Regions from separate parts of the Streptomyces sp. NPDC002817 genome, predicted to be linked through region 2. Evidence: riboswitches for the same ligand, from Rfam matches in the RefSeq annotation. Region 2 holds a riboswitch; each other region holds the start of a gene.

Region 1 (9,445 bases), on a different contig from region 2:
GCCGTACGGGAGAAGGTCACCGCGGGGAAGCAGCCGTGGCTGAAGGCCTACCTCGACATGAGGGACAGCAAGTACGGGGCGTACAAGTACCGGGCCGAGCCGTACGCGAGCGTGGACTGTCCCGGTGGGGAGCACGCCGACCGGCCCGCGCACGGGTGCGTCGAGGAGCGTGAGGACGCGATCGCCGCCTATACACAGGCGCTCCTCTTCCGTGTCACCGGCAAGCAGCAGCATGCCGTCAAGGCGCGGGAGATCATGGACGCCTGGTCGGCGAGGATGCGGAAGCACACCGAGGAGGACGCGGGGCTCCAGACCGGGTGGGCCGGGGCGACCTGGGCGCGGGCCGCGGAGATCGTGCGGCACAGTGCGGGCGCGGGGTGGCCGCAGGACCGGGTCGCGCGGTTCCAGGACATGCTGCGGAGCGCGTATCTGCCCGCCGTCACCCGCAAGGTCCCCGACTACAACGGCAACTGGGACCTCGTCATGACCGACGCGGCCATCGGCATGGCCGTCTTCCTCGACGACCACAAGGCCTTCGACCATGCGCTCCAGCGCTTCCGGGAGCGCGTCCCCGCCTACTTCTACCTGGAGAAGGACGGGCGGGTGCCGCTCACCCCGGCCGGGTCGGGGGTGAACACGCCGACGAAACTGACGACGTACTGGTTCGGGCAGAAGACGTACCAGGACGGCGTCTCCCAGGAGACCTGCCGCAACTTCAAGCACGTCGGCTACTCCATCGCCGCCACCGCTCACATCGCCGAGACCGCCTGGCACCAGGGTGTCGACCTGTACGGCGAGGTCAAGGACCGGCTGAAGTCGGCGCTCGCCTTCCACGCCCGGTACCAGGCCGGCGAGCCCGCGCCCGCGTGGCTGTGCGGCGGGAAGGTGGACCGGAACATGGGACCGGACCTGGAGGTCGCCCTCAACCACCTGGAGAACCGCCTCGACGTCTCCGTCCCGGCCGCCCACAAGCTCGCCGAGGAGACCCGGCCCGCCGGTACCGACAATCTCTTCGTGTCCTGGGAGACCCTGACCCACGCGGGCAACTCCGCCGGCTGAAAACGCAGGTCAGCGGCGCCGAGAACAAACCGTGGTGCTGAGCGTCCCGCGGATGACGTATGCTGGTTTCACCGACGCGGGGTGGAGCAGCTCGGTAGCTCGCTGGGCTCATAACCCAGAGGTCGCAGGTTCAAATCCTGTCCCCGCTACTCACGGCTCAGGGCCGGAGTCCAGTCACTGGACTCCGGCCCTGAGTGTTTCCCCCGGTCGGGCCACACGGCTCGCCGCCCGGTGCCGGTCCGGGAAACCTGGGCATGTGGATCAGGAGGCGGTGGCGGGGCGGCGTATCTCCGCCCTCTTGCGGGCGTTGCCCGCCCTGCTGATCGTCGGTGGCGTCCTCTACGACGTCCTGACCCCTCGGGACTTCACCGCGATCCCCTTCTTCACCGCCGCCCCCCTGGTCGCCGCGCCCCTCTATCCGCTGCTCGGCATCGTCGTCACCGGGGCGGTGGCCCTGATCGCCGCCTTCGCCGTCCATATGCGGTTCGGCTTCCGGCTGGACGCCGACACCCTCACCGAGGCGCTCACCGTGGCGGTGGTCGCCGTGCTGGCCGCCGTCCTCAACCGGGTCGTGCTCCGCGGCGACCAGCGGCTCGCCTCCCAGCGCCAGATCGCCGAGGCCGCCCAGCGGGCGGTGCTGCCCGAGCCCGACGACCGGATCGGCGGGTTCGACATCGCGGTGCGGTACGAGGCGGCGCAGAAGGACGCCTTCATCGGCGGGGACCTGTACGCGGTGCAGGACAGTCCGTACGGGGTGCGGCTGGTGGTGGGGGACGTGCGCGGGAAGGGCATGGGGGCGGTGGCCGCGGTCGCCGTCGTCATCGGGGCGTTCCGGGAGGCCGCCGAGCAGGAGCCGACGCTGGAGGCGGTCGCGCGGCGGCTGGAGCGGGCGCTGGCGCGCGAGGGCAGGCGGCGCGAGGGGCACGACGCCATCGAGGGGTTCACCACCGTCGTTCTTGCCGAACTGCCGCACGGCGACGGGGTCGTACGGGTCCTCAACCGCGGCCATCCGCCGCCGTTGCTGCTGTGCCCCGACGGCACCGTGCGGGCGCTGCCCGCCGCCGAGCCCGCGTTGCCGCTGGGCATGGGCGAGCTGGGGAGCTGGCCCGACCGCGCGGAGGAGGCGGCCTTCCCGGGCGGGGCCACGCTGTTGCTGTACACCGACGGGCTGTCCGAGGCGCGGGACCGGTACGGGGAGTTCTACGATCCGGCGGCGCGGCTCGCGGGACGCGCCTTCCGAGTCCCCGGGGCGCTGCTGTCCGCGCTCGCCATGGAGGTGCGCCGGCACACGGGGGGCGGCATGACGGACGACATGGCGCTGCTCGCCGTACGACGGCCGTGACCTCAGGGGGGCTTTATCACGTGGGGTGATCGGGCGAGCGCCCTCCGCATAACAACTGACATACAGTCAATACCTGTGAGTTTACTGGAGCGCGGTCAACTCGCCCGTTTTTCACCGCTCATGGACCCGTACGTCCAGCGGAAAAAGGTTAATGATCAAGCGGAACAGCTTGGAATCCATGGTCCGGGTCTATTAACGTTCGATAACGCAGCGCGGTCGTCCCAGCCGTCACAAGAGACGGCTCCGTGCTCACGCGCTTAATCCCGCAAGGGAGCCGGGGAACCACCACCCTGGGGTGAATCGCGCGAATGCCGCCGTGAACTCACGGCCGGTATACGCGCGTAGGAGACCTTCCTGCTCCGAACCCGTCAGCTAACCCGGTAGGCGAGAAGGAAGGAAAGGAGCACGCCCACGTGGCGTCAAACCGGCCTGCCCCCGAGGCCCCGTACGTGCCGAGCCAGCGCAGCACCACCGATGTCTTCGGCTACGGCAGCTACCACCACGACGAGGGCCCGCGCGAGGAGTGGAATCCCACCGAGGAGTCCATCCGACCGGCACGCGGCAAGCACCGGGTCGCCAAGCAGCGCAGCGGGGGATTCGCCCGCAGCTCCACCGTCCTGGGCGTCGGTGTCATAGCCGCCGTCGGCGGGGCCGGCATGGCCAGCGCCAACACCGGCAAGCCGCCGGTCTCCATCTCGATGCCCGACCTTCCGTTCGTGTCGGGCGAGGAGGAGGCGCCGCAGGGTTCGGCCACCGCGCTCAGCGACCTCGCCGCGGCCCCCACGGCCGCCACCACCACGGCCGTCGCGGACAAGGCCGAGACCACCGTCTCCGACGCCGGCGAGACGCTGCGCAACCGGATCATGGCGCAGGCCGAGAGCCAGCAGACGCAGGTCGACAACAAGACGCAGCTCGCCACCCAGACCGCCGCCGCCGACGAGGCCGCCAAGGCCGAGGCCGCCGCGCTGAAGAAGGCCGCGGACGACGCCGCCGAGGCGAAGAAGAAGGCGGAGGCGGACGCCGAGAAGGCCGCCGAGGCAAAGCGTCTCGCCGAGCTGGCGAAGCAGTACACGCTGCCGACCTCCTCGTACACGATCACCTCGACCTTCGGTCAGGCCGGCTCCCTGTGGTCCTCCGGGTACCACACGGGCCTCGACTTCGCCGCTCCCACGGGCACGCTCATCAAGGCGATCCACAGCGGCACCATCACGCAGGCCGGCTGGGACGGTTCGTACGGCTACAAGACCGTCCTGACCCTCGACGACGGCACCGAGCTGTGGTTCGCCCACCAGTCGTCGATCAGCGTCAGCGTCGGCCAGAAGGTCAACACCGGTGATGTGATCGGGCGCGTGGGTGCGACCGGCAACGTCACGGGCGCGCATCTGCACCTCGAGGTCCACTCGGGCGGTGCGTCCACCGGGATCGACCCGATGGCGTGGCTGCGGAGCAAGGGGCTCACCCCCTGAGGGTTCTTGATCCACCGGCGGCCCTGACGCACACCCCCCGACGTCAGGGCCGCCGGTTTTTGTGTCACCAGTTCTGGAACGCCTGCCTCCGCTTGTTTACGGGAACTTTGCGGCTGTTCCGGAAGAGCGGTCTCCGCATCGGCGTTGACCTCGTACATGACTTCTCTTCGCAAGCTGGGCACGTCCGACCTCGAGGTCTTCCCGCTCTCCCTCGGCGGCAACGTCTTCGGCTGGACCGCCGACGAGACGCAGTCCTTCGCCGTACTCGACGCCTACGCGGCCGCGGGCGGCAACTTCGTCGACACGGCGGACTCGTACTCCGCGTGGATCGACGGCAACGTCGGCGGTGAGTCCGAGACCATCATCGGCAAGTGGGTCAAGGCGCGCGGCAACCGCGACGACATCGTGATCGCCACGAAGGTCAGCCAGCACCCCGACTTCCCGGGCCTGACGGCCGCGAACATCAAGGCGGCCGCGGACGCCTCCCTGCGCCGCCTCGGCACCGACCACATAGACCTCTACTACACCCACTTCGACAAGGTGGAAGTGCCGGTCGAGGAGATCATCGGCGCGCTCGACGAGCTGGTGAAGGCGGGCAAGGTGCGGCACATCGCCGCGTCCAACATCTCCGCCGAGCGCCTGGAGGCGTCCCTCGCCTTCTCCGAGCGCGAGGGACTGGCCCGGTACGTGGCGCTCCAGCCGCACTACAACCTGGTCTCGCGCGAGACGTACGAGGGCGAGCTCCAGGACCTGGCCGAACGGACCGGACTGGCCGCCGTCCCGTACTTCGCGCTGGCCTCCGGGTTCCTCACCGGCAAGTACCGCGACGGTGAGGTGGTGGAGGGCGCCCGCGCCGCCGCCGGCGCCGGCAAGCACCTGGAGACGGAGCGCGGCCGCAAGGTCCTCGCCGCCCTCGACGACATCGCCGAGGCCCACCGGGTGCCGGTGGCGACCGTGGCCCTGGCGTGGCTGGCGTCCCAGCCGACCGTGGCGGCACCCATCGCGTCCGCACGGACGGCGGAGCAGCTTCCGGCGCTGGTGAAGGTGGCGGAGGTCCGGCTGACGGAGGACGAGGTCACGCGGCTGACGGAGGCGTCGGCCTAGTCTTCGCGGTCCGGCGGTGCGTTTCGGTCTCGGGCCTTACGTTTGGTACGGGTTGTAGCTCGGATACTGCACCGCCGGGTACCCGTGCACGGGCCAGTGTGTCGGCGGGATCATGACCGGGATCGGTGGTGCCGTCATCCGGGCCGCGTGGTCCAGGGCCGGGCGCGCCGCCTCCCGACGTACCCACAACTCGTGCAGCAGTTCTCGCTCCCGTACGACGAAGTCGGCGCCGGCCCGGCCGCGGCGCCCCCGGTGACGGAGGAACGCCAAGGACGTCGCGTACGCCTCGTACTGCGCCACCGCCCGCGCCGCCCGCTTCCCGGCGTGGGCGCGGGCGTACTGGCGGGCGATCCGGCGGGCCCGCATCGAGCCGAGGGCGAAGGGTTCGGCGGGGGTGAGCCAGCCGGCGACGGCGTAGGCGGGCAGTTCCTCGCGCACGGTGCGCAGTTCGCGCTGGCGGGTCCAGATGACGAGCCAGGTCAGCAGGCCGAACGCGGGGACCATGAAGGCCGCGTACACGGCGAAGAAGCCGTACTCGCCGAAGGTCGAGGAGCCGTTCCAGACGGCGTGCATACCCATCGCGAGCAGCAGGCCGGAGAGCGGCAGCAGCACGCGCCGTAGGTGATGGCGGTCCGCCGACAGTGCCGCGATGCCGAAGCCGATGCCGGTGAGGACCGTGAACAGCGGGTGCGCGAACGGCGACATGATGACGCGGACGAAGAACGTGGCCGCGGTGACGGAGGCGATGCCGCTGTCGCCGCTGAGCTGGTCGGTGCCGAAGGCGGTGCCGAGATAGAGGATGTTCTCGGTGAAGGCGAAACCGGTGGCGGTGACCCCGGCTATCACCACGCCGTCGACGATCCCGGTGAAGTCCCGTCTGCGGAAGAGGAAGACGAGCAGAACGGCCGCGGCCTTGGCGGTCTCCTCGACGACGGGCGCTATCACGGTCGCGCCGAGGGTGTCGGCGCTGGACGGATCCGCGGTCGCCGTCGCTATCCATCTGGTCGCGAAGCTGTTGGCGACGATCGCTATCAGCGCCGCCGCGCAGGCGCCCCAGGAGAACGCGAACAGCAGATTGCGCCAGGGGCCCGGCTCGACCCGGTCGAGCCAGCGGAAGGCGGCTATCAGCAGCGGCACGGGCAGGATCGCGAGCCCGAGCCCGACCAGGAAGCCCTCGGTGCCGGTCTGTTCGCGCACCAGGGCGAGGATGACGAGCCCGGAGAGCGCCAGCAGGGTGATGAGCGCGCCGTAGCGGACCCACTTGCGCTGCCACCAGTGCGCGTGCCGGAGCGCACCGCCGCCGGGGGGACCGGTGGGCTGCGTCGGGTACGGGGGAAAGGTGGCCACGGCATTGACCCTAACGAGTCAGGGGCGCCGCCCGCAGGTGGGCGAGGTGGTCTCGGGCGCCGGTGGGGGGTGGTCGTCGTGCGGTTCCTGCTCCCGCCCTTACTGCTGTCCTTACCGCTGTACGCGGCGGAACAACAGGTCGTTCACGACATGTCCCTTTTCCAGTCCCTGGCCCTCGAAACGGGTCAGCGGACGGTAGTCCGGACGCGGCGCAAAACCGCCGTCGGCCTGTGTGTTCTCGAAGTCCGGGTGCGCCGTGAGCACCTCGAGCATCTGTTCGGCGTACGGCTCCCAGTCGGTGGCACAGTGCACCACGGCCCCCGGCTTCAGCCGGGTCGCGGCGAGGCCGAGGAACTCCGGCTGGATCAGCCGCCGCTTGTGGTGCCGCTTCTTGGGCCAGGGGTCGGGGAAGTAGACGCGCAGCCCGTCCAACGAGTCCGGGGCCAGCATCTCGCGCAGCAGGATGATGGCGTCGCCGTTGCCGACGCGGACGTTGGAGAGCCCGCTCTGGTCGGCGAGGTTGAGCAGGTTGCCCTGACCGGGGGTGTGCACGTCGACGGCGAGGATGTTGGTGCCGGGGTCGGAACCCGCCATCCGCACGGTGGCCTCGCCCATCCCGAACCCGATCTCGAGCACGACGGGGTTGTCGTTCCCGAACAGTTCGGCCAGGTCGAAGACCTGCTGCCCGTCGATGTCCAGCCCCCACTTGGGCCACAGCCGCTGCAACGCGTCGGCCTGCCCCGCCGTCACCCGACTGCGCCGCGGCTGAAAACTCCGGATCCGCCGCTCGAAGTGCGACCCGGCAGGATCGGCTTTGGGCCCGTCGGGAAAGCGGGGCTCGCCCTTGGACCGGGTGTGCCGGACGGGCACACCGGGGGTGTGGGCGGACTGGGACGCGTCGGGAGCGTTGCGGGAGTCAGACACAGTGAGGTCGATTTTACGGGGACGAGGGCGAGCACATCCCGAGGGACGCCGGTCCAGGCAATCTCAGCCCGTCCGGCGTCTGAGGACGAGGCCCTCTCGGGTCGATCGGGGTCTGGGGCGGAGCCCCAGTGGGGTCGAAGGGGCGGAGCCCCTGGGGATAGGACGGGTAGGGGCGGCGGGGGCGAGAACCCCCGCACCGCGACCACCCCGCACCGTCACACGGCCCCCAGCGCAGCCAACGCCCTCCTCGCCACCTCCCGCCCGATCGGCAGCGAGGCGGTCGCAGCCGGAGAGGGCGCGTTCAGCACATGCACGGTCCGCGGCCCCTCCTTGATCAGGAAGTCGTCGACAAGCGTCCCGTCCCGCAGCACCGCCTGCGCCCGCACCCCCGCGGCCGACGGCACCAGATCACTGTCCTCGACCGCCGGCAGCAGCCTGCGCACCGCATCCGCGAACGCCGCCCTGGACACCGACCGCCGCAGCTCACCCGCCCCGTACCGCCAGTGCCGCCGCGCTATCCGCCACGACCCCGGCCAGGCCAGCGTCGCAGCCAGCTCCCGAGGACGTACGACCCCCCACCCGTACCCCTCCCGGGCCAGCGCCGGCACCGCGTTGGGCCCGATGTGGACGCCGCCGTCGATCCCGCGCGTGAGATGCACGCCGAGGAACGGGAACGCCGGATCGGGCACCGGATACACCAGCCCCTTCACCAGCTCGGGGCGCGCCAGCGTGAAGTACTCACCCCGGAACGGCACGATCCGCATCCCGGGATCGTCCCCGGTCAGCCGCGCCACCTCGTCGCAGTGCAGCCCGGCGCAGTTCACCAGCGCCCGCGCCCGCACGATGTCCCCGTCGGCCGTCCGCACGGCCACCCCGAGCTCCGGCCGCCGGTCGATGCGGACGACCCGGGCGCCGTACCGGATGTCCGCCCCCGAGGCGTCCGCCAGCTGCCGGGCGACCCCCACGAAGTCGCAGATCCCGGTCGTCCCGACGTGTATGGCCGCGAGGCCACGCACCTCCGGCTCGTACTCCGTGATCTGCGCGGGCCCCAGCTCGCGCACCGGAATCCCGTTCTCCCGCCCCCGCTGGACCAGTGCGTGCAGCCGGGGCAGCTCCGCCTGCTCGGTGGCGACGATCAGCTTGCCGGTGACGGCGTGCGCGATCCCGTACTCCGCGCAGAACTTCACCATCTCGGCCGCGCCCCTGACGGCGTACCGCGCCTTCAGCGACCCCGGCCGGTAGTAGATCCCGCTGTGGATGACCCCGCTGTTCCGCCCGGTCTGATGCCGGGCCGGCCCCTGCTCCTTCTCCAGCACGGTCACGCGCGTCCCCGGCGCGGCCCGAGTGATCGCATACGCGGTCGACAACCCGACGATCCCGCCCCCGATGACGAGCACGTCACAGTCGTAAGCGACCTCCGCCCGCACCTGCACCACCTCCCGCTTTAGATAGTGCACTGCGCCACTGACAGTGCCTTCAAACGCGGGGATGCGGGCGGACCCACTCCTACCTAGGCCGGAGCCATCAGCAAAGGCCGTGCGCGCTCCCGCAGCTCCACCACGCGCGGCTCGTCACCGTACGGCTCCAGCCGATGGAGCAGGTCCTTGACGTACTCGGTGGTGCGAGCCGACGAGATACGCCCCGCGACCTCCACCGCCCGCACCCCCTGTTCGCACGCCGCGTCGAGATTGCCCGACTCCAGTTCCGCGACCGCGGAGACGACCAGCCGCAGCCCGTGCGACCGGACGAACTCCTCCGTCGGCTTCGACAGGGCCTGTTCGGTGAAGCGCCGCACCTGGCGAGGCGCCTTCAGATCGCGGTAGCACTCCGCGGCGTCCGCGGCGAACCGGTCGTAGGAGTAGAAGCCCAGCCACGAGGGATCCTGGTCCCCGTCCCGGGACCGCTCCAGCCACCCCTCCGCCGCCTTCAGCGCCGCCCCCGCCGCCTGCGCGTCACCCGCACGCGCGTGCGCACGCGCCTCGACGAGCCGGAAGAAGCTCATGGTGCGGGCGGTCGCCAGGCCCCGGTTCCGCTCCAGCGCGGCCTGCGCGAGATCCACGCCCTCGTCGCCGAACCCGCGGTAGGTCGCCTGCAGGGACATCGACGCCAGCACATACCCACCGAGGGGTACGTCGGCTGCCGCGCGGGCCAGTCGCAGCGCCTGGATGTAGTACCTCTGCGCGGCCTCCTGCTGACCGGTGTC
Region 2 (9,445 bases):
CCGGCAGTTGCGGCAGGTCGATGACGTTGATCCGCAGCAGCCGGCCGCTCGACGTCACCGCGCCCACCTCACCGCGCGCGGTCGCCGGGACCGCCGAGACGATCACGTCGTGCTTCACGCGCCGGCTGTCCGCGTCCTCCGGGAAGGGTTCGCCGTTCGCCGTACGGGCCAGCAGACCCGTCGAGGACAGCAGCACCCGGCACGGGTCGTCCGCCACCTGGAGCGGAACGCCGACCGCGGGGGCGACCGCTCCCGCCTCCAGCAGGACCGTACGTCGGTCGGTGCCGAACTTCTTGGCCACCGCGGCCAGTTCGGTGGAGACCAGCTTGCGCAGCTCCGTGTCCGAGTCGAGGATCCGGGTCAGCTCCTCGATCTCCGCGTTGAGCCGCTCCTTCTCGGACTCCAGCTCGATGCGGTCGAACTTGGTGAGGCGGCGCAGCGGCGTGTCCAGGATGTACTGCGTCTGGATCTCGCTCAGCGAGAAACGCTCCATCAGGCGCTGCTTGGCCTGCGCGGAGTTGTCGCTGGAGCGGATGAGGCGGATGACCTCGTCGATGTCGACGAGTGCCGTGAGCAGGCCCTCCACCAGGTGCAGACGGTCACGGCGCTTGGTGCGGCGGAACTCGCTGCGCCGGCGCACGACCTCGAAGCGGTGGTCGAGGTAGACCTCGAGGAGCTCCTTGAGGCCCAGCGTCAGCGGCTGGCCGTCGACCAGCGCGACGTTGTTGATGCCGAAGGACTCCTCCATCGGCGTCAGCTTGTACAGCTGCTCCAGGACCGCCTCCGGTACGAAGCCGTTCTTGATCTCGATGACCAGGCGCAGGCCGTGCGCACGGTCGGTGAGGTCCTTGACGTCGGCGATGCCCTGGATCTTCTTCGAGCCGACCAGGTCCTTGATCTTGGCGATGACCTTCTCCGGGCCGACCGCGAAGGGCAGCTCGGTGATGACCAGACCCTTGCGGCGGGCCGTGACGGTGTCCACCGACACCGTGGCGCGGATCTTGAACGTGCCGCGGCCCGTCTCGTACGCGTCCCGGATGCCGGCCAGGCCGACGATCCGGCCGCCGGTGGGCAGGTCGGGGCCCGGGACGTACTTCATCAGCGTCTCGAGATCCGCGTTGGGGTGGCGGATCAGATGGCGGGCGGCCGCGATGACCTCGGAGAGGTTGTGCGGGGGCATGTTCGTGGCCATGCCGACCGCGATGCCCGACGCGCCGTTCACCAGCAGGTTCGGGAACGCGGCGGGCAGCGCCACCGGCTCCTGCTCCTGGCCGTCGTAGTTGGGGGCGAAGTCGACCGTGTCCTCTTCGATCGACTCGGTCATCAGGCTCGTCGCCTCGGCCTGCCGGCACTCGGTGTACCGCATGGCGGCCGGCGGGTCGTCGTTGCCCAGCGAACCGAAGTTGCCGTGGCCGTCGACCAGGGGAACGCGCATGGAGAAGGGCTGGGCCATGCGCACCAGGGCGTCGTAGATCGACGCGTCGCCGTGCGGGTGCAGCTTGCCCATGACCTCGCCGACGACGCGGGCGCACTTCACATAGCCGCGGTCGGGGCGCAGGCCCATCTCGTTCATCTGGTAGACGATTCGCCGGTGCACCGGCTTGAGGCCGTCACGGGCGTCCGGCAGGGCGCGGGAGTAGATGACCGAGTACGCGTACTCGAGGAAGGAGCCCTGCATCTCGTCGACGACGTCGATGTCGAGGATCTTCTCCTCGAACGAGTCGTCGGGCGGCGGGGTCTTCGTGCTTCGGCGGGCCATCGCTGCCGGCTCCTCTTTTCTGGTCGCTCGCCTTCGGGTCGCGCCCCTTCGGCTCACTCTTGCTGAAGCGTGAACGGGATCTGACGCGGACCATTGTGGACCGCGGCACTGACAACGCGGACGACGACCCGGCGTCAGCCGTCCCGCCGGGTGTTCACCCGTACGGCACGCGGCGCCCGCCCGCAGGCTACGGGATCTCGCTGTCGGCGTACGACCACCGGGAACTTCACCGGCGCTCCGCACGCTTGCATACAGTGGCAGGACCGGCAGAAAAACGCGGTTCAGATCAACCGCACCGCGATCGAAGGGACGTACATGCCCATGGGTCACACGGCCACAGACCAGGCAGGCACCGGAGGCCTGACAGCAACGGAGCACCGCCTGGCCAACGGGCTGCGCGTGGTGCTCTCCGAGGACCACCTGACCCCGGTCGCGGCGGTGTGCCTCTGGTACGACGTCGGCTCGCGTCACGAGGTCAAGGGCCGTACCGGCCTGGCTCACCTCTTCGAGCACCTGATGTTCCAGGGCTCCGGACAGGTCAAGGGCAACGGCCACTTCGAGCTCGTCCAGGGCGCGGGCGGCTCGCTCAACGGCACCACGAGCTTCGAGCGCACCAACTACTTCGAGACCATGCCCACCCACCAGCTGGAGCTCGCCCTCTGGCTGGAGGCCGACCGCATGGGCTCGCTGCTCGCCGCCCTCGACGACGAGTCGATGGAGAACCAGCGGGACGTCGTCAAGAACGAGCGTCGTCAGCGCTACGACAACGTCCCCTACGGCACGGCGTTCGAGAAGCTGACCGCCCTCGCCTATCCCGAGGGGCACCCGTACCACCACACGCCGATCGGTTCGATGGCCGACCTGGACGCGGCCACGCTGGAGGACGCGCGCGCGTTCTTCCGGACGTACTACGCGCCGGGCAACGCGGTGCTGTCCGTCGTCGGCGACATCGACCCCGAGCAGACGCTCGCCTGGATCGAGAAGTACTTCGGCTCGATCGCGTCCCACGACGGCAAGCCCGCCCCGCGCGACGGCTCGCTGCCCGAGGTCATCGGCGAGCAGCTGCGCGAGGTCGTCGAGGAAGAGGTCCCCGCGCGCGCGTTGATGGCGGCCTACCGCCTGCCGCACGACGGCACGCGCGACGCCGACGCGGCAGACCTGGCGCTCACCGTCCTCGGCGGCGGCGAGTCCTCCCGCATCTACAACCGGCTGGTACGCCGCGACCGTACGGCCGTCGCCGCCGGCTTCGGCCTGCTGCGGCTCGCCGGGGCGCCCTCCCTGGGGTGGCTGGACGTGAAGACGTCCGGTGACGTCGAGGTGCCGGTCATCGAGGCGGCGATCGACGAGGAGCTCGCCCGGTTCGCCGCGGAGGGTCCCACGGCCGAGGAAATGGAGCGCGCCCAGGCCCAGTTGGAGCGCGAGTGGCTGGACCGGCTCGGCACCGTCGCGGGCCGCGCCGACGAACTGTGCCGCTACGCCGTCCTGTTCGGCGACCCGCAGCTCGCCCTCACCGCCGTCAACCGTGTGCTCGAGGTGAGCGCCCAGGAGGTCCAGGAGGTCGCCAAGGCCCGCCTGCGCCCCGACAACCGCGCGGTGCTCGTCTACGAGCCCGTCTCCGGAGAGACCGCCGAGGACGCGGATCCCCCGGAGGACCCCGAGGCCGAGGCCACCGTCGAGGCCGGCGACAAGAACGAGGAGGCGGCCAAGTGACCGAGCTCGCCACGATGGAATTCCACCCCCGGCCGCAGGCGGGCGAGGCGCGGCCGTGGGCCTTCCCGGCCCCCGAGCGCGGCACGCTCGACAACGGCCTGACGGTCCTGCGCTGCCACCGCCCCGGCCAGCAGGTCGTCGCCGTCGAGGTCCTCCTCGACGCCCCGCTGGACGCCGAGCCGGCCGGCCTGGACGGCGTCGCCACGATCATGGCGCGGGCCTTCTCGGAGGGCACCGACAAGCACACCGCCGAGGAGTTCGCCGCCGAGCTGGAGCGGGCCGGCGCCACCCTCGACGCCCACGCCGACCACCCCGGCGTACGGCTGAGCCTCGAGGTCCCGGCGTCGCGGCTGCCCAAGGCGCTCGGTCTGCTGGCCGACGCCCTCAGAGCGCCCGCGTTCGCGGACAGCGAGGTCGAGCGCCTCGTCACCAATCGCCTCGACGAGATCCCGCACGAGCTGGCCAACCCCTCGCGCCGGGCCGCCAAGGAGCTCTCCAGGACCCTGTTCCCGGCGGACCTGCGCATGTCCCGCCCACGCCAGGGCACCGAGGGGACCGTCCGGAACATCGACTCCGCGGCCGTACGCGCCTTCTACGAGAAGCACGTCCGCCCGGCCACCGGCACCGTCGTGGTCGTCGGTGACCTCACCGGCATCGACCTCGACGCGCTGCTCGCCGACACCCTCGGCTCGTGGACCGGCTCCCAGGCCGAGCCGCGTCCGGTGCCGCCGATCACCGCCGACGACACGGGCCGTGTCGTCATCGTGGACCGGCCCGGCGCCGTCCAGACGCAGCTGCTGATCGGCCGGATCGGCGCCGACCGGCACGACCGTGTGTGGGCCGCGCAGGTGCTCGGCACGTACTGCCTCGGTGGCACCCTCACCTCCCGCCTGGACCGCGTCCTGCGCGAGGAGAAGGGCTACACCTACGGCGTGCGCTCGTTCGGGCAGGTCCTCAGGTCCGCTCCCGACGGTACGGGCGCCGCGATGCTCGCCATCAGCGGCTCCGTCGACACCCCGAACACCGGTCCGGCCCTGGACGACCTGTGGACGGTCCTGCGCACCCTCGCCGCGGAGGGGCTCACCGACGCAGAGCGGGACGTCGCCGTGCAGAACCTCGTCGGCGTGGCCCCGCTGAAGTACGAGACCGCGGCGGCCGTCGCGAGCACGCTGGCCGACCAGGTCGAGCAGCACCTGCCCGACGACTACCAGGCCACGCTGTACCGCCAGCTCGCCGCGACCGGCACCGTGGAGGCCACCGCGGCGGCCGTCAACGCCTTCCCGGTGGACCGGCTGGTGACGGTCCTGGTCGGCGACGCGTCCGCCATCAAGGAGCCCGTGGAGGCCCTCGGAATCGGTGAAGTGACCGTCGTGTCCGCCGAGTAGCGGCACGCGCGTGAAGGGGCCCTGGTGACTGACGTGTCACCAGGGCCCCTTAATGTCCGAATTAGGGGAGAGGTTGCCTGTCTGCCCTGTGGCATGCGCTACAAAAGCCCTGATCCGTTTGGGGTTTGAAAGTCGCCCCGCTTAGCGTCATCCGGGCTGTTCGTCAGGCAGTGCGCCGCGCCCGCGGCACCGGACAGCCATCGCCGAGTCCCCGTACGGCGCGAGCCAGGGGAGCCGGGGACCCACATTTATGTAGTCCCTGGGGTGAATCGGACGCCCGCGCGTGCAGCGAGGGGGTCCGTAGGAGACCTTCCTGCTCCGAACCCGTCAGCTAACCCGGTAGGCGAGAGGGAAGGAAAGGACCAGCCACTACATGGCGTTCACGCGCGCCACCGGGAAGCACCGCCGTCCCAGCCGGATGAAGCGCACCACCGCCCACGTGGCGGGGGTCGCGGCACTCACCACCACCGGCGTCATCGGCACCCTCGCGGCCCCGGCCCTCGCCGCGGAGCCCGCGGCCGAGCAGACCGGCCTCACCCCGGTCATCACCATCGGCGACTCGGTCGCCGCCCAGATCGACGCCCAGGCCGAGGCCCAACAGCAGGCGGCCGTCGAGGCCGCCGAGCAGAAGGCCCGGCAGAAGGCCGAGGAGGAGGCGCGCGAGAAGGCCGCCGCCAAGGCCGAGAAGGAGCGCGAGGCCAAGGAGCGCGTCGCCCGCGCCGCCGCCGAGCGCAAGCGCCTCAACAGCTACGTCGCCCCGATCTCGGGCTCGTACATCTCCACCGGCTACAAGGCCGGCGGCGCCGTCTGGTCCTCCGGCAGCCACACCGGCGTCGACTTCCACGCCGCCAGCGGCACCTCCGTCCGCTCGGTCGGCTCCGGCACGGTCGTCGAGGCCGGCTGGGGCGGGTCGTACGGCAACAACATCGTGATCAAGATGAACGACGGCACGTACACCCAGTACGGGCACCTGTCGTCCATCGGTGTCTCGGTGGGCCAGACGGTCACTCCGGGCCAGCAGATCGGCCTCTCCGGCGCGACCGGCAACGTCACCGGGGCGCACCTGCACTTCGAGGCGCGCACGACCGCGGAGTACGGCTCGGACATCGACCCCGTCGCCTACCTGCGTTCGCATGGTGTGAACGTCTGACGACGGACCGCGAGATCTTCTGAAACCCCGGCTCTCCGAGCCGGGGTTTTGCCGTTTGTGTCGCCCCGCTGTCCAAAAAATATCCATGGATTCCGGCTCGCCATCGGAAATTCCCGCTCTTTGCAATAGAGTCACTGAACACACGTCAATCATCGACGTTTCACGGGGATTAAGGCGGAGGTCGGTCATGCGTATTCCGGCGCACTCGGTATGCACCGCGATCAGGGACGACATCGTCGCCGGTGTCTACGAGCGCGGCAGCCGCCTCACCGAGGAACTCCTCGCCCGTCGCTACGGGGTCTCCCGTGTCCCCGTCCGGGAGGCGCTGCGCACTCTGGAGGCCGAGGGCTTCGTGGTGACGCGGCGGCACGCGGGCGCGTGCGTGGCCGAACCGACCGAGCAGGAGGCCGCCGACCTGCTGGAGATGCGGATGCTCCTGGAGCCCCTGGGTGCCTCGCGGGCCGCCCAGCGGCGCACCGAGGCACATCTGAAGGTCCTGCGCGGTCTGGTCAGGCTGGGCCAGGAGCGCGCCAGGAGGGGCAACAGCGATGACCTGCGGTCCCTGGGCGGCTGGTTCCACGAGACGCTCGCCCAGGCCTCCGGCAGCCCCGCGCTGACCTCGATGCTGACCCAGCTGCGGCACAAGATCTCCTGGATGTACGCCGTGGACGCCCCGGCCAACCCCGTCGAGTCCTGGGCGGAGCACGGCGCCATCGTCGACGCCGTGGCGCGCGGCGACGGAGAGCGCGCGCGGGCGGTCACGGCGCTGCACACGGAGCGCTCGACAGCCGCGCACCGACTCCGATTCAACGGCGCGGGAGATCGGCCGGAGCGTGTGAGGAACTCGCAACATCCCGTAAACATGCCGAGCCTGCGGCATTAACACGAGAGCCGTATACAAAGAGGCAGTAATTCGTGGGGGATTATTTCTGCTGCCTTTGAGCGGGAAATGCAAAGGGCTCGCCCGATAAATTCGGACGAGCCCTTCTGTGGTGCCGTGAATCAGTCGGCCCCGGTAAATCAGACGGTCTCGGGAAGCTCCTCGAGACCCTCGGAGACCAGCTTCGCCAGTCGGTCGAGGGCGGCGTCCGCGCCCTCGGCGTCGGAGGCGAGGACGATCTCCTCGCCGCCCTGGGCGCCGAGGCCCAGAACCGCCAGCATGGAGGCCGCGTTGACGGGGTTGCCGTCGGCCTTGGCGATCGTCACGGGGATACCGGAGGCCGTGGTGGCCCGGACGAAGATGGAAGCGGGGCGGGCGTGAAGACCCTCGGCCCAGCCGACGTTGACGCGGCGCTCAGCCATGTGATGCTGCCCTTCGGTGTTCAGGGTTGTCTAGACCAGTTTCCCACAACGTGAAGCGTCTCCGGATCGGACCTGTGTCCCGTCCGGGGTGAGTCGTCGGACCGCGGCCTCGGTCCGACTTCCGTCCTTGAGTGATCCTCTTGCGTTCTCCACAGACTGCCTCGCGCCGTTGTCGTACGCGAGCCGTAATCTGGGGCCCATGCAGACCTCGCCGGACCGGCACGAGTACCCCGCGCACTGGGAAGCCGACGTGGTGCTGCGCGACGGCGGCACCGCGCGCATCCGCCCCATCACCGTTGATGACGCCGAGCGCCTGGTCAGCTTCTACGAGCAGGTGTCGGACGAGTCGAAGTACTACCGCTTCTTCGCGCCCTACCCTCGTCTGTCCGCCAAGGACGTCCACCGCTTCACGCACCACGACTTCGTGGACCGGGTGGGACTCGCCGCCACGGTCGGCGGTGAGTTCATCGCCACCGTACGCTACGACCGCATCGGCGCCGATGGAATGCCCGCGTCCGCACCGGCCGACGAGGCCGAGGTCGCCTTCCTCGTGCAGGACGCCCACCAGGGCCGGGGCGTCGCCTCCGCCCTCCTCGAACACATCGGGGCCGTCGCCCGCGAGCGCGGCATCCGCCGCTTCGCCGCCGAGGTGCTGCCCGCCAACAACAAGATGATCAAGGTGTTCAGGGACGCCGGGTACACCCAGAAGCGCAGCTTCGAGGACGGCGTCGTCCGCCTGGAGTTCGACCTCGAACCCACCGACCGCTCCCTCGCCGTGCAGTACGCGCGCGAGCAGCGCGCCGAGGCAAGGTCGGTGCAGCGGCTGCTCACGCCCGGCTCGGTCGCCGTGATCGGCGTCGGCCGCGCCCGTGGTGGCGTGGGCCGCGGCATCTTCGACAACATCCGCGACGCCGGCTTCACGGGCCGGCTGTACGCCGTGAACCAGGCATTCCCCGACAAGGAGCTCGACGGGGTACCCGCCTACCGCTCGGTGCGCGACATCGAGGGGCCCGTCGACCTGGCGGTCGTCGCCGTGCCCGCCGAGCACGTCCCCCAGGTCGTCACCGAGTGCGGCGAGCACGGCGTGCAGGGACTCGTGGTGATCTCCGCGGGGTACGCCGAGAGCGGGCCCGAGGGACGCGAACGGCAGCGCGAACTCGTACGGCACGCACGCGCGTACGGCATGCGGATCATCGGGCCCAACGCCTTCGGCATCATCAACACCAACCCGGACGTACAGCTGAACGCGTCCCTCGCCAACGAGAAGCCCCGCCCCGGCCGTATCGGCCTCTTCGCCCAGTCCGGTGCCATCGGCATCGCCCTGCTGTCCCGCCTGCACCGACGCGGCGGCGGCGTCACGGGGACCACGGGCGTGTCCACCTTCGTCTCCTCCGGCAACCGCGCGGACGTCTCCGGCAACGATGTTCTTCAGTACTGGTACGACGACCCGGACACCGACGTCGTCCTCATGTACCTGGAGTCCATCGGAAACCCGCGCAAGTTCACCCGCCTCGCCCGCCGCACCGCGGCCGCCAAGCCGCTGGTCGTCGTCCAGAGCGCCGGCGCCGCCCCCCAGGGGCATGCCGTACGGGCCACCCGGCTGCCGCACTCGACGGTGTCCGCCCTGCTCGGACAGGCCGGTGTGATCCGCGTGGACACGATCACCGAGCTCGTCGACACCGGCCTGCTGCTCGCCCGGCAGCCCCTCCCGGGCGGCCCGCGCGTGGCGATCCTCGGCAACTCCGAGTCCCTGGGCCTGCTGACCTACGACGCCTGCCTCTCCGAGGGGCTCAGGCCGCTGACCCCGCTGGACCTGACGACGGCCGCCTCGCCCGCGGACTTCCACACCGCCCTGTCGCGCGCGCTGGCGGACTACACCTGCGACGCGGTGGTCGTGACCGCGATACCCGCCGTGGGGGAGGGCTCCGCCGGGGACGCGGCGCTCGCCGAGGCGCTCAGGTCGGCGGCCGAGCGGCTGCCGGGCAAGCCGGTGCTGGTGGTCCACGTCGAGCTGGGCGGACTCGCGGAGGCACTGTCCGCCGCGGCCAGCACGGCACCGCAGGCCGCCACGCCGAGCGCCTCCCACCCCTTCCGCGCCCTGGACCGCCTCGCCGTCAAGGCCCCCGAAGAGGCACCCCG
Region 3 (9,445 bases), on a different contig from region 2:
GCGGCAGCCGTAGTCGGCGGCCAGCGGATCACCGTCGCCCAGCTGGAGACCAGGGTGAACGAGGTGCGCGAGGCACAGCGCGCCGCGGTGCCGGACGAGGCGCAGTACGCGCAGGCCATCGCCAAGACCGGCACCCTCAGCCGGGACACCCTGCACAGCATGGTCCTCGACCAGGTCCTGCACCGCGCGGCGCAGGACGCCGGGGTGACGGTCACGCGCAAGGAGATCCAGGACATGCGCACCGGCCTGGAACAGCAGGCCGGCGGCGCCAAGGCCCTGGAGACGGCCTGGCTCCAGCGCTACGGCATCGCCCCCGAGCGTCTCGACGAGAACCTCCGCCTCCAGCTCGAGGCCCAGAAACTCGCCGCCGTCCTCGGCACCGACACCGGCAAGGCCGACTTCTGGGAGGCCCTGGCCAAGGCGTCCAAGAAACTCGACATCGACCTCAACCCCCGCTACGGCACCTGGGACGACGCGAAGAGCAGCCGCGTCGACGCGAAGACGCCCTGGGTCCGGGAGGTCACGGCGACGGGGACACAGGAGACGGCGTAACGCCATCGCCGGCCGTACGATCCCACCCCACCCCGGGCCTGTGGACAAGTGATCGGCTCTGTCGGCGGTGTGGGTTAGCTTCGAGCTGTGAACACCACCAGCCCCGAATCCGCCCCGGCCGCCGCCCCCGGCCGCATCGTCCTGCTGACCACCAGCCACCGTGTCGCCCCCGGCCTGCTGTCCTGGCCCGCCTGGCAGGCGCTGCACGACGCCGGCCGTGTGCTCTGCGCGGACGGTGCGCACCCGCAGCTGCCGTATCTGCGCGAGGCAGGGATACAGGTCGACGAGGCATCCCCGACCGCGGAGGAACTGGTCGAGGCGTGCGCGGGCGGCCACACCGTGGTCGTGGTCGCGACGGGTGAGGGCGAGCCCCAGCTCACCGACGGCCTCGCCCGCCTCGCCGGCTCGGGCCGCGTGTCCATGCCCGACCTGGAGCTCCTCCCCGCCTCCTACGACCTCCCGGGCGCCCGCCTCCTCGACCTCGTCCAGGTCATGGACCGCATCCGCGCCGAGTGCCCCTGGTCCTCCCAGCAGACCCACAAGGGCCTCGCGAAGTACGGCATCGAGGAGGCCTACGAACTCGTCGAGGCCATCGAGGAGGGCGACCGCGACGAACTCCGCGAGGAACTCGGCGACGTCCTCCTCCAGGTCGTCTTCCACGCCCGCATCGCGGAGGAGGACCCGGACACCCCCTTCTCCGTCGACGACGTGGCGGGCGGCATCGTCACCAAGCTCATCCACCGCCACCCCCACGTCTTCGGCGACGAGACCGCGACGACCCCCGAGGAGGTGAAGGAGCACTGGCTGCGCACGAAGGCCATAGAGAAACAACGTGAATCGGTGACGGACGGCATCCCCCTCGGCCAGCCGGGCCTGGCGCTCGCCGCCAAGCTGGCGTCGCGTGCCCGTACGGCAGGCCTGGAGGTCTCGCTGCCGACGGGCGAGGGCATGGGGTACGAACTGCTCGCCATGGCGGTGAGCGCCGAGGCGGCGGGCGTGGATCCGGAGGCGGCACTGCGGAGCGCGGCACGGGCGTACCGGGACGCGGTGCTGGAGGCGGAGGGAAACGGCGGCTAGGTCGCCGGGACGAGATCAGACGGGCGGATGGTCGGCTCGGACGGGGGTGAACCGTACGGGGAGGTCACGAAGTCCACGCATGATGAGTCCGCCTCGCCAGCGCAGGTCGGCGGGGTCGGCGGCGAGCTCGAGATCCGGCAGGCGGCGCAGCAGGGTCTCCAGGGCCGTACGGCCCTCGAGGCGGGCCAGGGGCGCACCGAGGCAGTAGTGGATGCCGTGGCCGTACCCGAGGTGCTGGTTGTCACCGCGGGACAGGTCGAGCGAGTCCGGAGCGGCGAACCGGGCCGGGTCGCGGTCCGCGGCGGCAAGCACGACCAGCACCGGGTCGCCGACGGCGATGGGCTGCCCGCCGATGACGAGGGGCTCGGTGGCGTAGCGCCAGGTGGCCAGCTCCACGGGGCCGTCGTAGCGGAGTAGCTCCTCGACACCGGTGTCGAGGAGCTCGGTCTCGCCGCGCTCGATCGAATCCTGGAGCCGGGCGCGCTGGTCGGGGTTGCGCAGGAGCGCGTACGTGCCGTTGCCGATGAGGTTGATGGTGGTCTCGAAACCTGCGAACAAAAGCACGAAGCACATCGCGGCAGCTTCGTTCTCGGTGAGGTGCTCGCCATGGTCTGAGGCTCGGATGAGGTCCGAGATCAGGTCGTCGCCGAGGTCGCTGCGCTTGCGGTGGATGAGCTCGGCGAGGTAGCCGCGGATCTTCTTGACGGAGCGGGCGACACCACCTCGTGGGCCCCCTCCGTGCCGGATCATCATGCCCGCCCAGTCGCGGAAGTCGTCCTGGTCCTCGCGAGGGACGCCGAGCAGATCGCAGATCGCGTAGATCGGCAGGGGGAAGGCGAAGTCGTGGATGAGGTCGGCCTGGCCCTGGGGTGCGAACCGGTCGATGAGATCGTCCGTCAACTCCTGCACCCGCGGCTCGAATTCGGCCACCCGACGCGGGGTGAACGCCTTGGAGACGAGACGGCGCAGCCGGGTGTGGTCCGGAGGGTCGATGTTGAGCAGATGCGTCATGAGATTGGCGCTGCGTTCGCCGGGGATACCGGTCCGGCTCTTGCCCTGAGCGTCCCCCGCATGGTGGTCGGGGTTCTTCGAGAGGCGCTGGTCCGCGAGCGCTTGGCGCGCATCGGCATAGCGGGTCACCAGCCACGCCTCGACGCCGCTGGGGAGTTTCGTCCAGTGGACGGGGGAGTGCTCGCGCAGCCAGGCGTAAGCCGGGTACGGGTCGGAAGCGAACTCCCAGGTGAAGAGTTCGGGGCCGGTGTTCGAGGCGTTCACGTGATGACCGTATCCGCAGCCGCAGGGAGTGTGCGCGGCCGCCGGTACGCACGGGTCGAAGGGGCCGCGACACGCGCGATGACCGAACTGGCCGCTGTTCCCGGCCTCGACCAGTCGGTGGAGGACGCCGCGGTGCGCCAACTCTCAGAAGACGTGCGGAGCGCAAGGCAGGGGGGAGTGATCGGCCTTCTGGACATCACGGTGAAGCCGCTCGGAGAGGTGCGGAAGCGTTCCGGGGTCAAGTGCAGGGTGACGCAGCGGCATGAGAGGACCGGGACGCCCGTCCCTGCCGAGGTACCGGAGCAGGCCTGGCCTGTCGTCGAGGAACTGATGACGGCCTACTTCCGGCGTCGCCGGTTCGCGCGCGGCGCGGTGGACGTCCGGACGCAGGTGAACGGGATTCTGCACCGACTCCGTACGGGCTGCCTCTGGGACGGGCTTCCCGCACGCTTCGGCCCGTGGGCGCTTGCCAAGGACCGACAGAACGCCTGGTTCAAGAAGGGCTTCTGGTCCGTCCTCATGAGCCACTTGAACTCCTGGGGGCAGAGCTCACCGGTCCGGCGTGAACTCCTCGTCCCATCACTGCGTGTCACAGCGGGAGTTGTGCTGGAACCGGCCAAACATGACACGCCCTCAAGTCTGTGATCTTCACGTGATCTACGCGGCATTAACTTGTGACAAGTGTTCGACTGCCGATACGTTCACGCATCAGCGCGGCGACTGTCTCCACCCGCCGCGCCGGTCACTGTTGTCTCGCGAAAGGCCTCCGCATGCTCACCGGGAACGGTCGTCACCGTCGCCCCCGCCAGGCTCCGGCACTCCTCGTCGCGGCCGGAGTGACCGGCTCCGCCATCGCGATCCCGCTTCTCGGCGCCACCGGCGCGAGCGCGGCCGACGGGAACACCTGGGACCAGGTCGCCAAGTGCGAGACCGACGGTTCCTGGAGCGCGAACAAGGGCGACGGCTACTACGGCGGGCTGAAGCTGTCCCAGGAGAACTGGGAGAAGTACGGCGGCCTCGACTACGCCACGAGCCCCGACCTCGCCAGCCGCAACCAGCAGATAGCCGTCGCCGAGAAGGTCCTCGCGGACCAGGGCGTCGGCGTCTGGGGCACCTGCGGTCTGCTGAACGGGCTGAGTAAGGACTCGGCTTCGGAAGACGTCGACACCGGCGTCGAGAGCGGCACCCCGTCGGCATCCGAAGAGTCGGGTTCATCCGAATCATCCGATTCGTCCGCCTCATCCGGGCTGTCCAACTCCTCCGGATCGTCCGACTCGTCGACCGAGTCCTCCGCCGACCCGACCTCCTCACCCTCGGCGTCCACCGAAGCGGACAACTCTTCCAAGTCGGACACCTCTGACCCCGGTGCCGGAAACTCACAGCCGTCCGACAGTCCATCCACGGCACCGGCAAAGAGTGATGAATCGGACAACTCCTGGCAAGAAGGCGGCTCTTCGGCTCTCGTCGACACCGGCGCCCTCTCCGCCACCAAGGAGAGCACCGGTCGGCACCGCGGCGCGAGCGCCGACGAGGGCTCGTACACCGTCCGCGTCGGCGACACGCTCGCCTCCATCGCCGACTCCCTTGACGTCGACGGCGGATGGCGCCGGCTCTACACCGAGAACAGGCAGGTCATCGGCGCCGACCCGAGCAGTATCGAGCCCGGTCAGACCCTCGTACTCGGTAGCGAATAGGGCGAAAACCCCAGAGAAATGCCGGGAGTTCGCGCCACACTTCACATCAAATGTCCGGTTTGGTGAAAGTGTGGGATGAGTCTCAGAAGCCCTGATCGTCTTTGAAATTCCCCGGATTCCCTGTCTACGGTCAACACCGCTCGTCACCGCGAGCCCCGGCTGCCGCAACGCCGAATCCTGCCAGCGGCCGTACGGGAACAGTCGTCGCGTCAAGCGCCGTAGGCAGGAGCGGGGGACCCAAGGTAAGTGCCGGGCCCAGCGGTTCACGCTGGTCCGGCTTGGGGTGAAGCCGCGCATCGAGAGATGCGCGGCCGGGCAACTCAACCGGCCCGAACCCGACAGCTCACCTCGCAGGCGTCGGTGAGGGGATCCACCATGCTGTTTTCCGGTAAGGGCAAGCATCGTCGTCCGTCCAAGGCCACCCGCGCCGCCGCGCTCGCCGGCGTCACCGGTGTCGCCATAGCCGCCCCGCTGATGGCGGCCGGCAACGCCTCCGCCGCCACCGCCTCCGAGTGGGACGCCGTCGCCCAGTGCGAGTCGGGCGGCAACTGGGCCATCAGTACCGGCAACGGCTACTACGGCGGTCTGCAGTTCTCCGCCTCCACCTGGGCCGCGTACGGCGGCACGTCGTACGCCGCGCAGGCCAACCAGGCCACCAAGGCGCAGCAGATCGAGATCGCCGAGAAGGTCCTCGCGGGCCAGGGCAAGGGTGCCTGGCCGTCCTGCGGCGTCGGCCTGTCCAGCGCGAGCTACAACGGCAGCGGCTCGTCGGGCAGCGGCTCTTCCAGCGACAGCGGCTCCGACAGCAGCACCCGCTCCTCCGAGCAGCAGGCCTCCCGCTCCTCCGAGCGCCCGGCAGCCAAGAAGACCGTCACCACCCCGACCGGCAAGAAGGTCAAGAAGGGCGACGGCGAGTACAAGGTCGTCAAGGGTGACACCCTCAGCTCCATCGCCGAGGAGCACGACGTCAAGGGCGGCTGGCAGAAGCTGTTCAAGCTGAACAAGGACATCATCAGCGACGCCGACTTCATCTACCCGGGTCAGCAGCTGCACCTCAAGTAAGGGCCGCGGCACTCAAGCAGGACCCAGCTGAACCACAGTGCCCTCACATCCGTGGTCCTCATACTGAAGGCCTCGTGAGGGTCCCCCCGTCCCCACGGGCTCCCCGCTCCGGTGCGTGTTCCCCCGTACGCACCGGGGCGGGGCTTTTTTCTGCGCCGGTTTCTGCCAGGTTTCCGAAAGCGTCTTTGTTCCGTTCGGAAACAATTTACTCTCGGTTCTGTCCACGGGGCGGTCCGCACGGTGGCCGATCGCCCGGAGCCGGTTAGGCTCGTCTCGCAGAACACACCGCGGTCCCGGCGGACCGTGTCACATCCCAAGAAGGAGATGCTCGTGCCGTCCATCGACGTCGTCGTAGCCCGGGAAATCCTGGACTCCCGAGGCAACCCCACGGTCGAGGTCGAGGTCGGCCTCGACGACGGCAGCACGGGTCGTGCCGCCGTTCCGTCCGGCGCCTCCACGGGTGCCTTCGAGGCCATCGAGCTCCGCGACGGTGACCCCAACCGCTACCTGGGCAAGGGTGTCGAGAAGGCCGTCCTCGCCGTCATCGAGCAGATCGGCCCGGAGCTCGTCGGCTACGACGCCACCGAGCAGCGCCTGATCGACCAGGCCATGTTCGACCTGGACGCCACCGACAACAAGGGCTCGCTCGGCGCCAACGCCATCCTCGGCGTCTCCCTCGCCGTCGCCCACGCCGCCTCCGAGGCCAGCGACCTCCCGCTCTTCCGCTACCTGGGCGGCCCGAACGCGCACCTGCTGCCCGTTCCGATGATGAACATCCTGAACGGCGGCTCGCACGCCGACTCCAACGTGGACATCCAGGAGTTCATGATCGCCCCGATCGGCGCGGAGTCCTTCTCCGAGGCGCTGCGCTGGGGCGCCGAGGTCTACCACACCCTCAAGAAGGTGCTGAAGACCAAGGGCCTGTCCACCGGCCTCGGCGACGAGGGCGGCTTCGCCCCGAACCTGGAGTCCAACCGCGCCGCCCTCGACCTCATCATCGAGGCCATCAAGCAGGCCGGTTACGTCCCCGGCGAGCAGATCGCGCTCGCGCTCGACGTCGCCGCGTCCGAGTTCTACAAGGACGGCAAGTACGAGTTCGAGGGCAAGTCCCGCTCGGCCGCCGAGATGACCGAGTACTACGAGGAGCTCGTCTCCGCGTACCCGCTCGTCTCCATCGAGGACCCGCTGTACGAGGACGACTGGGCCGGCTGGAACACCATCACCGCGAAGATCGGTGACAAGGTCCAGATCGTCGGCGACGACCTGTTCGTCACCAACCCCGAGCGCCTGGCCCGCGGCATCGAGGAGGGCTCCGCGAACGCCCTGCTCGTCAAGGTGAACCAGATCGGCTCGCTGACCGAGACCCTGGACGCCGTCGAGATGGCCCAGCGCAACGGCTTCAAGTGCATGATGTCCCACCGCTCCGGCGAGACCGAGGACGTCACCATCGCCGACCTCGCCGTCGCGGTGAACTGCGGTCAGATCAAGACCGGCGCCCCGGCCCGCTCGGACCGCGTCGCCAAGTACAACCAGCTGCTGCGCATCGAGGAGATCCTCGACGACGCCGCGGTGTACGCCGGCCGCTCGGCGTTCCCCCGCTTCAAGGGCTGACCCCGGCAGGGCTAAGCCTTAGCCAGTCGTACGTACGTCCCCGCACCGGTCCCGTACCGTGTGCGGGGACGTACGCGCGTGTGTGAAGGAGGGGCTGGGACATGGCCGTCAAGGACCGGGACCGGTTCTCCACCGCGACCAGGATCCGGTTGCTCGGCGAGCAGACCGCGGCCCGGGTCTACCGTTCCCAGACCAAGCGGCAGGCCCGCCGCTCCCGGCTGACCGGCCGGGCGGCACTGCTCGCGCTGGTCCTGTGCTCGCTGATCGTCGCGCTCGCCTATCCGATAAGGCAGTACGTCTCCCAGCGCGCCGAGATCGCGGACCTCCAGCAGCAGCAGGAACAGGCCCGGCAGCGGGTCGAGCAGCTGCGGGACCAGAAGGCGCGCTGGCAGGACGACGCCTACGCCGAGCAGCGGATTCGCGAGCGGCTCCACTACGTGATGCCGGGGGAGACGGGATTCATCGTCGTCGACCCGGGCGCGGCGCGGCAGTCGCGGGCCGACATGGGGGCGGCCGACCGCCCCTGGTACTCCAACGTCTGGGACGGGGTCGACAAGTCCGACGCCTCCGACCAGTGAACCGACCTTTTCCGCAGTCAGACAGCAGAGAGACTTTCGTACGGCATGGAAACGCCCCCGCCGACCACTGAGCGCACCGAGCCCACCGACGCCGACGTCGAGGCCTTCAAGCAGCAGCTCGGACGTCCGCCGCGCGGCCTGCGCGCGATCGCGCACCGCTGTCCGTGCGGCCAGCCGGACGTGGTGGAGACGGCCCCCCGGCTCCCCGACGGCACGCCCTTCCCGACGACGTACTACCTGACGTGCCCGCGTGCCGCCTCGGCGATCGGCACGCTGGAGGCGAACGGCGTCATGAAGGAGATGACGGAGCGGCTCCAGAGCGACCCGGAGCTCGCCGCCGCCTACCGTGCCGCGCACGAGGACTACATCGCGCGCCGTGACGCCATCGAGGTCCTGGAGGGCTTCCCCAGCGCGGGTGGCATGCCGGACCGGGTGAAGTGTCTGCATGTGCTGGTGGGGCACTCCCTGGCCGCGGGGCCCGGCGTGAACCCGCTGGGCGACGAGGCGATCGAGATGCTGCCGGAGTGGTGGCGCAAGGGTCCGTGCGTGCAGCCGCTCGTGGCTCCCGACCCGGCGGACGAGCTGCCGGGCGAGGAGGGCGTGGTCTCCGATCCCGCCGGGGCCCGCAGCGGCTCCTTCGCGTACGCCCCGCTGGTCCCCGAGGGTTTCAGCCGGGTCGCGGCCGTCGACTGCGGTACGAACTCCATCCGGCTCCTCGTCGCGGACGTCAACCCCGCCACCGGAGAGCTGCTGGAGCTGGACCGGCGGATGACGATCGTGCGGCTCGGCCAGGACGTGGACCGGACCGGCCGGCTGGCCCCGGAGGCGCTGGAGCGGACGTTCGCGGCCTGCCGGGAGTACGCGGACGTGATCCGTGAACTGGGCGCCGGCAAGGTGCGGTTCGTCGCCACCTCCGCCTCCCGGGACGCCTCGAACCGGGACGAGTTCGTCCAGGGTGTCGTCGGCATCCTCGGTGTCGAGCCCGAGGTCATCTCCGGTGAGCGGGAGGCGGAGTTCTCCTTCACGGGCGCCACCAAGGAGCTGACCGGTCACGACGGGTTCGCCGAGCCGTATCTCGTCGTGGACATCGGCGGCGGTTCGACGGAGTTCGTGGTCGGGGACGACCGGGTGCGCGCCGCCCGTTCCGTCGACATCGGCTGTGTGCGGATGACCGAGCGGCATCTCGTCCAGGACGGGGCGGTCGGCGACCCGCCGTCCGAGGCGCAGATCGCCGCCGTCCGTGCCGACATCGAGGCCGCCCTCGACCTCGCCGAGGAGTCCGTGCCGCTGCGCGACGCGCGCACGCTGGTGGGGCTCGCCGGGTCCGTCACCACCGTGTCGGCGATCGCGCAGGAGCTGCCCGAGTACGACTCGGTCCGCATCCATCACTCCCGGGTCTCCCGCGAGCGGGTCCGCGAGATCACCGAGTGGCTGCTGCGCTCCACGCACGCCGAGCGCGCGGCCGTGCCCTCCATGCATCCCGGGCGCTTGGACGTCATCGCCGCGGGGGCTCTCGTACTGCTCTCGATCATGGAGCGGATCGGGGCCGAGGAGGTCGTCGTGAGCGAGCACGACATCCTCGACGGCATCGCGTGG

Evidence for each region. Region 2 has a riboswitch for cyclic di-AMP ahead of ACWD3I_RS27460 (M23 family metallopeptidase). Riboswitches for the same ligand answer to the same signal wherever they lie in the genome.
Region 1: linked by a shared signal. The riboswitch ahead of ACWD3I_RS05965 (M23 family metallopeptidase) and the one ahead of ACWD3I_RS27460 (M23 family metallopeptidase) in region 2 are both predicted to bind cyclic di-AMP.
Region 3: linked by a shared signal. The riboswitch ahead of ACWD3I_RS05430 (transglycosylase family protein) and the one ahead of ACWD3I_RS27460 (M23 family metallopeptidase) in region 2 are both predicted to bind cyclic di-AMP.

Annotation. Positions count from the first base shown of each region.
Region 1 is NZ_JBSFUY010000003.1:3,964-13,408, reverse strand. It holds gene ACWD3I_RS05980 (alginate lyase family protein) at 1-1,059, shown strand, start outside; tRNA gene ACWD3I_RS05975 (tRNA-Met) at 1,135-1,208, shown strand; gene ACWD3I_RS05970 (PP2C family protein-serine/threonine phosphatase) at 1,316-2,401, shown strand; cyclic di-AMP (ydaO/yuaA leader) riboswitch at 2,646-2,803, shown strand; gene ACWD3I_RS05965 (M23 family metallopeptidase) at 2,815-3,867, shown strand; gene ACWD3I_RS05960 (aldo/keto reductase) at 4,024-4,971, shown strand; gene ACWD3I_RS05955 (PrsW family intramembrane metalloprotease) at 5,008-6,318, opposite strand; gene trmB (tRNA (guanosine(46)-N7)-methyltransferase TrmB) at 6,430-7,242, opposite strand; gene lhgO (L-2-hydroxyglutarate oxidase) at 7,458-8,699, opposite strand; gene ACWD3I_RS05940 (MFS transporter) at 8,753-9,445, opposite strand, start outside.
Region 2 is NZ_JBSFUY010000016.1:80,590-90,034, reverse strand. It holds gene ACWD3I_RS27475 (DNA gyrase/topoisomerase IV subunit A) at 1-1,759, opposite strand, end outside; gene ACWD3I_RS27470 (M16 family metallopeptidase) at 2,075-3,469, shown strand; gene ACWD3I_RS27465 (M16 family metallopeptidase) at 3,466-4,854, shown strand; cyclic di-AMP (ydaO/yuaA leader) riboswitch at 5,046-5,215, shown strand; gene ACWD3I_RS27460 (M23 family metallopeptidase) at 5,228-6,004, shown strand; gene ACWD3I_RS27455 (GntR family transcriptional regulator) at 6,192-6,887, shown strand; gene ACWD3I_RS27450 (HPr family phosphocarrier protein) at 7,025-7,306, opposite strand; gene ACWD3I_RS27445 (bifunctional acetate--CoA ligase family protein/GNAT family N-acetyltransferase) at 7,506-9,445, shown strand, end outside.
Region 3 is NZ_JBSFUY010000002.1:525,898-535,342, forward strand. It holds gene ACWD3I_RS05405 (SurA N-terminal domain-containing protein) at 1-552, shown strand, start outside; gene ACWD3I_RS05410 (nucleoside triphosphate pyrophosphohydrolase) at 640-1,629, shown strand; gene ACWD3I_RS05415 (cytochrome P450 family protein) at 1,645-2,904, opposite strand; gene ACWD3I_RS05420 (transposase) at 2,908-3,549, shown strand; gene ACWD3I_RS05425 (transglycosylase family protein) at 3,675-4,598, shown strand; cyclic di-AMP (ydaO/yuaA leader) riboswitch at 4,803-4,970, shown strand; gene ACWD3I_RS05430 (transglycosylase family protein) at 4,974-5,660, shown strand; gene eno (phosphopyruvate hydratase) at 5,991-7,271, shown strand; gene ACWD3I_RS05440 (FtsB family cell division protein) at 7,373-7,849, shown strand; partial or broken gene ACWD3I_RS05445 (DUF501 domain-containing protein) at 7,895-8,299, shown strand; gene ACWD3I_RS05450 (Ppx/GppA phosphatase family protein) at 8,501-9,445, shown strand, end outside.